DNA from 3 places in the Methylopila sp. 73B genome. Region 2 is predicted to be linked to each of the others. Evidence: predicted binding sites of a transcription regulator. Region 2 holds the regulator's gene; each other region holds the start of a gene.

Region 1 (2,264 bases), 2.1 Mb from region 2:
ATGCGCCTGCTCGCGCATCGCGGCGTCGCGGGTGAGGCCCTGCACCACCTGCACGGCGAGCATCAGCAGCGAGGGCGAGACGATCAGCACCCGCGCCCGGTAGGCGCGCGCGGTCACGTCCTCGAACCGCTCGGCGAGCTCGGCGTGAATCTGCTCGGAGGGCACGAACAGCAGCGCCACGTCCTGGGTCTCGCCGGCCAGCAGGTACTTGTCGCCGACGTCCGCGATGTGCCGGCCGACGTCGGCGCGCACCCGCGCTTCCGCCGCCTTCACGGCCTCGGGGGTCTCAGCCGTGCGCAGGCGCTCGAACCCTTCCAGCGGGAACTTGGCGTCGACCGCGAGGCCGCGCGGGTCGCCGGGCAGGCGGATCAGCGCGTCGGGACGTACGCCGGTGGAGAGCCGCGCCTGGAAGGCGTAGGCCGAGGGCGGCAGGGCGTCCTTGAGGATCGCCTCCATGCGGCCCTGCCCGAAGGCGCCGCGGGCGGGCTTGTTCGACAGGATGGCCTTCAAGTCCGTCACTTGGCCCGCGAGCGCGCCGATCTGGGCGCCGGCGGCGTCGATCACCGCGAGCCGGGCCTCCAGTCGCGACAACTGCTCGGAGGTCGCCTGCCCGCTCGCGGCCAGCCCGTCGCCGACGCGGGCCCCGACCGCGTCGAGCCGTTCCGCGACCCCGCGCGCGAGATCGGCCTGCCGCGCGCCGAGCGCGGACGCGAAGGCCTGCAGCCGGCCGCTTGCTTCGGACTGCTGGCGCTCGAGCCCGGCAAGCCGGGCCTCCGCCTCCCGCGCCCGCCATGCGGCCTCGGCGCTCGCGTTGTGCTGGATCGAGGCCGAACGGAACAGCGCGACGATGACGATGAGCAGCGCGCCGAGCACAGCCGCGCCGAGCCCCGCCAGCGTTTCGCCGAGGCTGAGGGCATGACCGCCGACGACAAGGAGAGTTTCGGACATCGCGACAATCGCCTCGAACACGCAAGATACGGCTGCAGTAACGCGAACAAATAAAGAACATGTTGACGCCCTTGCGGCAAGGGCTTATCGCCGGAGCCTCCCTTGGGTCTTTAAGAGCTGTCGAAACTGCGCCATGGCCGCCTCGCCTCTCGTCTATCTTCCCGATTCCAAGCTGCGGCTCGTCAGCGCGCCGGTCGAACGCGTCGACGACGAGGTCAAGGCGCTCGTCGCGACCATGTACGAGACGATGTACGACGCCGCCGGCATCGGGCTCGCGGCGATCCAGATCGGCGTCGCGAAGCGCGTGGTGACGATCGACCTCGCCGGCAAGGACGAGGCCCCGCAGCCGCTGACGCTGATCAACCCCGAGATCGTCAAGTCGTCCGACGAGCGGCAGGTCTACGACGAGGGCTGCCTGTCGATCCCAGACTACTACGAGGAGGTCGAGCGGCCGGCGCAGGTCACCGTGCGCTACCTCGACGAGACCGGCGCCCCGAAGGAGATCGAGGCCGACGGCCTGCTCGCGGTCTGCATCCAGCACGAGATCGATCATCTCAACGGCGTGCTGTTCATCGACCACATCTCGCGGCTCAAGCGGGACCGGGTGATGAAGAAGTTCGAGAAGGCGCGCGCCGTGGGCGAGCTGCCGTCGTTCCCCCGCCGCGACAAGCGCGACCGCGCCGCGCCGGAGACGGTCGAGGCCTGAGCGGCCTCGTCCGCGCCCTATCCATGACCCTTCGCCTCGTCTTCATGGGCACGCCGGACTTCGCGGCGCCCGTGCTGTCGGAGCTCGTCGGCCAGGGCCACGAGGTCGCGGCGGTCTACACCCGCGCGCCGAAGCCCGCAGGCCGCGGCATGGAGCTGACCAGGAGCCCGGTGCACCGCCTGGCGGACAGTTTTGGAATTCCCGTCGAGACGCCGCGCAGCTTCCGCGACGACGAAACGATCGCCCGCTTTGCGGAGCACGGCGCGGACCTCGCGGTCGTCGTCGCCTACGGGCTGATCCTGCCCAGGGCCGCGCTCGAGGCCCCTGAGCTCGGCTGCCTCAACTGCCATGCCTCGCTGCTGCCGCGCTGGCGCGGCGCGGCCCCCATCCAGCGCGCGATCATGGCCGGCGACGCCGAGACTGGGGTGATGGCCATGCGCATGGAGGAGGGCCTCGACACCGGCCCCGTCGGCATGGCGGAGCGGCTTGCGATCGGCGCGGACGAGACCGCCGGCGAACTGCACGACCGGCTTTCGCGCCTCGGCGCCGACCTCATGGGCCGCGCGGTCGCGGCGCTCGGGCGCGGCGGCCTCCAGTTCCGGGCGCAGGC
Region 2 (2,264 bases):
GCCTGATGGGCTGGGGCCTCAGCGGCGTGCTGGCGATCGCCCGCGCGGTCGCCTCCTGGCCGGGCTCCGAGCGCGCGATCCCAGCCTTCGGCGCCCCGGCGCTCGCCCTGCTGTCGCTGGGGCTGGCCTGGCTCTGCGTGTGGCGAACCGCCCTCCGCTACGCAGCCGCGCCCGTAATTGCGGCGGGCCTCGCTTTGGCTGCGGCTCCTGGGCGACCGGACCTGGTGATCGACCGCGACGGCCGCGCCGCCGCGATCCGGGGCGCCGACGGGCGGCTGGCGCTGCTGGGCGCCCGCCCGACCACCTTCGCCGCGAAGGTCTGGCTCGCGGCCGACGGCGACATCGTCGACCGCGACGGCCGGCCACCGAGGTCGGCGACGCCGCGCTGCGACGCCTATGGCTGCGTCGGCCGGCTCGACGACGAACGCGACGTCGCGCTGGTCTGGGACGCGCGCGCTTTCGAGGAGGATTGCCGGCGGGCGGCGCTCGTCATCACCCGGCTTGAGGCGCCGCCTGCCTGCGCTAAGACGGCGGCCGTCATCGACCGCGCCGCGTTGCGCGCCACCGGCGCGCTGTCGCTCACGCGCGAGGGCGACGCATTCGTCGCGACCGCCGCGCGCGATCCCGCCGGACATAGGCCCTGGGAGGGAGCGGCGGCGACGGTCCGCCCGCCGCCGGACGTTCTGGCGCTGCGTTTCGAACCCCGTCGTCCGCCGCAATCGAGTGACATTACAAAGCCGGTCGACCCGACCGACCCGGCCGACGACGACTTGCCTTTGGACGACGATCAGTAGCGCCGGATCAGCCCGACGAGCCGCCCCTGGATCGCCACCCGGTCGGGGCCGAAAATACGCGTCTCGTAGGCCGGGTTCGCCGCTTCGAGGGCGATCGACGCGCCGCGCTTGCGCAGGCGCTTCAGCGTCGCCTCCTCGTCGTCGACGAGCGCGACAACGATGTCGCCGGTGTCCGCGACGGTCTGCTTGCGGATGAGGACAAGGTCCCCGTCGAGGATGCCGGCCTCGATCATCGAGTCGCCGCGCACCTCGAGCGCGAAGTGCTCGCCCGTGGACAGCATGTCGGGGGAGACCGCGATGGTGTGGCTCTTCGCCTGGATCGCCTCGATCGGCACGCCGGCGGCGATCCGGCCCATGACCGGGATCGCGACCATGCGGTTGTCGTCGTCGTCCGACTGCGGCGGGCGCACCCGCCCCAGATTGCCCTCGATGACGTTGGGAGCGAACCGGCCCGTGGGCCGCGAGACAGGGGGGGCCGCCGCCTCCGGCAGCTTCACCACCTCCAGCGCCCGCGCGCGGTTCGGCAGGCGCCGGATGAACCCGCGCTCCTCGAGCGCCATGATGAGGCGGTGAATGCCGGATTTCGACTTGAGATCCAGCGCGTCCTTCATCTCGTCGAAGGAGGGCGGCACGCCGGTCTCCTTCAGCCGCTCATGGATGAAGCGGAGCAGTTCGTACTGTTTGCGCGTCAGCATGGGCGGGCCCGCCAAGAATCAAAACAAATCATGAACAGATATCTACCTGTTCTAGATGTGTTCCGCAACTCTTAACGTTCCGTTCCCGCGCGGCTTAACAAGCCTTGGGCGCCGAGGCGCCGGGCGACGCGGGGGAGATCTCCCTGCAGGACCACCACCGGCCCCAGCGCAGCATGCGCAAACGTTCGTCGTATGTTCCATAAAGCTTTCCGGGCGGCCCCACTGGGACCGCCCGGGTTCTCGAAAGGTATTGTCCAGCTACGGACAGCCGAAGGCTCGTAGAGAGCGCGGATCTCTACGTCGTCGGCGTTCAGCTGCAGCCGCTCGTGCTTCCGCAGGTGTCGCACTTCAGGCAGGTGCCGTTGCGGACCATCGTGTAGTTGCCGCACTCTGAGCAGTTATCGCCTTCATAGCCTTTGACGCGAGCCTCCATGCGGCGGGTCTCGGCGGTCTTGGCGGCCGGGGCGGGCGCGGGGGCCTCCCAGGCGAGGTGGCCAAGGGCCTCCTCGGCCGCCGGCTGCGGCTCGCGCTTGAGGGCGGTCGCCCCTTGGACGGCGAGGCCCGCGGAGACGGGACGGGGCGTCCCGATCGTGGTCACGTTCGACGCGCCCTTCGGCTCAGGCGTCGGGCTGACGGACGGCACCGCCGACAGCTGACGACCGCGCAGCAGACCCTTCGACACCGGCGCGCTCGGGGCCTTGCCCTGCTCGACGCCGCCGCCGATCGCGTCCGGCGTGATGTCGGAGGGGTCGACGTGCGCGAGGTCGTAGCGCGA
Region 3 (2,264 bases), 2.7 Mb from region 2:
CGTCCAGGTCCTGATATGCGCGATGCGCGCGGAAAGCGTGTCGATGTCCCCGTCGGCGCGGTCGGTCATTGCGACCTGCCGCGCGAACCAGTCGGTCGGGACCTTACCCGCAGAGCTCAGAAAACCATAGAGCTCCGCGAGAAGTTCAACGTGCTGGGCGGGCGCGATTTTGCGGTAGTCCGGCACCTGGCAGACGTCCCACAGCAGTTCGGTCCGCGCGCGGCCGCGCGCGGCGTCCCTGACGGCCGGATCGCGCGCGAGCGTCATGAGGGCGCGGACGTCGTCGGCGTCGGGCGCGCGCGTGAGGCCTTGCTCCGCCGGCGGCCGGGACAGGCTGTCGATCAGGGCGCCCGGCGAGCCGAAGTCGAGCTTGCCGTTCCGCCACTGCAGCACCCGGACGCTGTCGAAGCTGTGGGCCTCGATGCGCTCGGCCAGCTCCGGCTCGAACGGCGCGCAGCGGCCGGTGGTGCCGAAGGTCCCGTCCTTGAGGTGGCGGCCGGCGCGGCCTGCGATCTGGGCCATCTCGGCCGGGTTCAGCCGGCGGTGCTGGTGGCCGTCGAACTTTCGGTCGCCGGCGAAGGCGACGTGGTCGACGTCGAGGTTCAGTCCCATGCCGATCGCGTCGGTCGCGACGAGGTAGTCGACGTCGCCCGCCTGGTACATCGCGACCTGGGCGTTGCGGGTGCGGGGGCTGAGCTTGCCGAGCACCACCGCCGCGCCGCCGCGCTGCCGGCGGATGAGCTCGGCGATGGCGTAGACCTCCTCGGCCGAGAAGGCGACGATGGCGGTGCGCGGGGGCAGGCGGGTGATCTTGCGCTCGCCCGCGAACAGGAGCTGCGACAGGCGCGGCCGGGTCACGATGTTCGCGCCGGGCAGCAGGCGCTCCACCAGCGGCCGCATGGTGGCGGCGCCGAGCACCAGGGTCTCGTAGCGCCCGCGACGGTTCAGCAACCGGTCGGTGAAGACGTGGCCGCGGTCAAGGTCGGCGCAGAGCTGGATCTCGTCGATCGCGACGAAATCGACGTCGAGGTCGCGCGGCATGGCCTCGACGGTCGAGACCCAGTAGCGCGCGCCGAACGGCTTGATCTTCTCCTCGCCCGTGACGAGAGCGACCTTCTCGACGCCGACCTTCTCGACCAGCCGGCCGTAGACCTCGCGCGCGAGCAGGCGCAGCGGCAAACCGATCAGCCCGGAGCCGTGCGCCGCCATGCGTTCGATGGCGAGGTGGGTCTTGCCGGTGTTTGTGGGTCCGAGCACCGCCGTGACGCCGCGGCCGCGGAAGGGCGCGGCGAGGTCCGAGGCGGCGGCCGGCGCAAGATCTGCGACATCGGTCATTCACCTCTCCTTAGCATCTCGACGCGGCGGGATGCACGCGCCGCGAGTCCAGGGAGACGGCCTTCGACCGGAACGGGTCTGGAACGAACGGGGGGCGAATCGGCGACCTGACGAAAATTCGCGATTCGTTCCAAAGGCTTGAATCGACTCGCGGTTTTGGAGGGCGCCCCGAAGACGACGTTGTGCGGCTGAAAGCCTCAGGTCCCGAAGGCGGATCAGAGATCCTTGTCCTCGATCGACGCCCGCTGCGCGGGCGCGCCGACCGTGAACGAACTGGCCGCGATCACCGCCATGCCGATCTCGGTGCGCACCGCGATCTTCCACGGCAGCAGCACGGGCGCCCCGGCGACCGGCGCGAGCCAGATCTCCATGTCCTTGTTGCTCTCCATGAACTCCACCTGCTTGCGGCCGGGCCGGTGGCCGGAGATCGCCTTGTACGCCGCCTTGCAGACGACGACCTTGCCTTCGTACTGGCCGGGACCGGGGGTGGAGGGCTTCACCGTCTCGAAGCGGTCGAACCTCAGCCCCACGTCGAAGCGCTGGCGGCCGTCGAACACGGGCAGCGTGCGGTCGCAGGCCGCGGGCGCGAGCGGATCGCCGCCGCTCGCCACCGGCATCATCAGCGCGCTGACCGGATCGACGACGCCGCGCTTGTCGGCGTCGGAGATCGGCACGATGCCTTCCGTCCGCGGCGGGGGCTCGACCGACATGGTCCGCACGGCGCCGGACACCAGCGCGAAACGGATGACCTGGCCCTTCTCGCCGGACCTGGTGTTGATGGCGTAGGCGGTCGGGGTCACGTGGTCGGGGCGGAACGCTCCCCGCGAGGTGGCCGCGCCGCGGCCCCCGGTTAGAAACTTCGCGAGGCCGGTCATGCGGGCGCTCACGTTCATGTCGTAGGACGAGCCCTTAAATCCTGCCTGCATCGA

The links. Region 2 encodes LexA, which represses DNA repair genes until DNA is damaged. Its sites were predicted from a motif close to TGTTCNNNNTGTGTTCNG; they were not measured.
Region 1: the regulator LexA is predicted to act here: its motif matches at 991-1,008, upstream of rmuC (DNA recombination protein RmuC).
Region 3: the regulator LexA is predicted to act here: its motif matches at 1,404-1,421, upstream of K244_RS0118295 (helicase-related protein).

Annotation. Positions count from the first base shown of each region.
Region 1 is NZ_JAFV01000001.1:3,293,044-3,295,307, forward strand. It holds gene rmuC (DNA recombination protein RmuC) at 1-948, opposite strand, end outside; gene def (peptide deformylase) at 1,082-1,654, shown strand; gene fmt (methionyl-tRNA formyltransferase) at 1,678-2,264, shown strand, end outside.
Region 2 is NZ_JAFV01000001.1:1,160,696-1,162,959, reverse strand. It holds gene K244_RS0105635 (ComEC/Rec2 family competence protein) at 1-794, shown strand, start outside; gene lexA (transcriptional repressor LexA) at 788-1,489, opposite strand; gene K244_RS0105625 (vitamin B12-dependent ribonucleotide reductase) at 1,800-2,264, opposite strand, start outside.
Region 3 is NZ_JAFV01000001.1:3,822,894-3,825,157, forward strand. It holds gene K244_RS0118295 (helicase-related protein) at 1-1,335, opposite strand, end outside; gene K244_RS0118300 (DUF3108 domain-containing protein) at 1,551-2,264, opposite strand, start outside.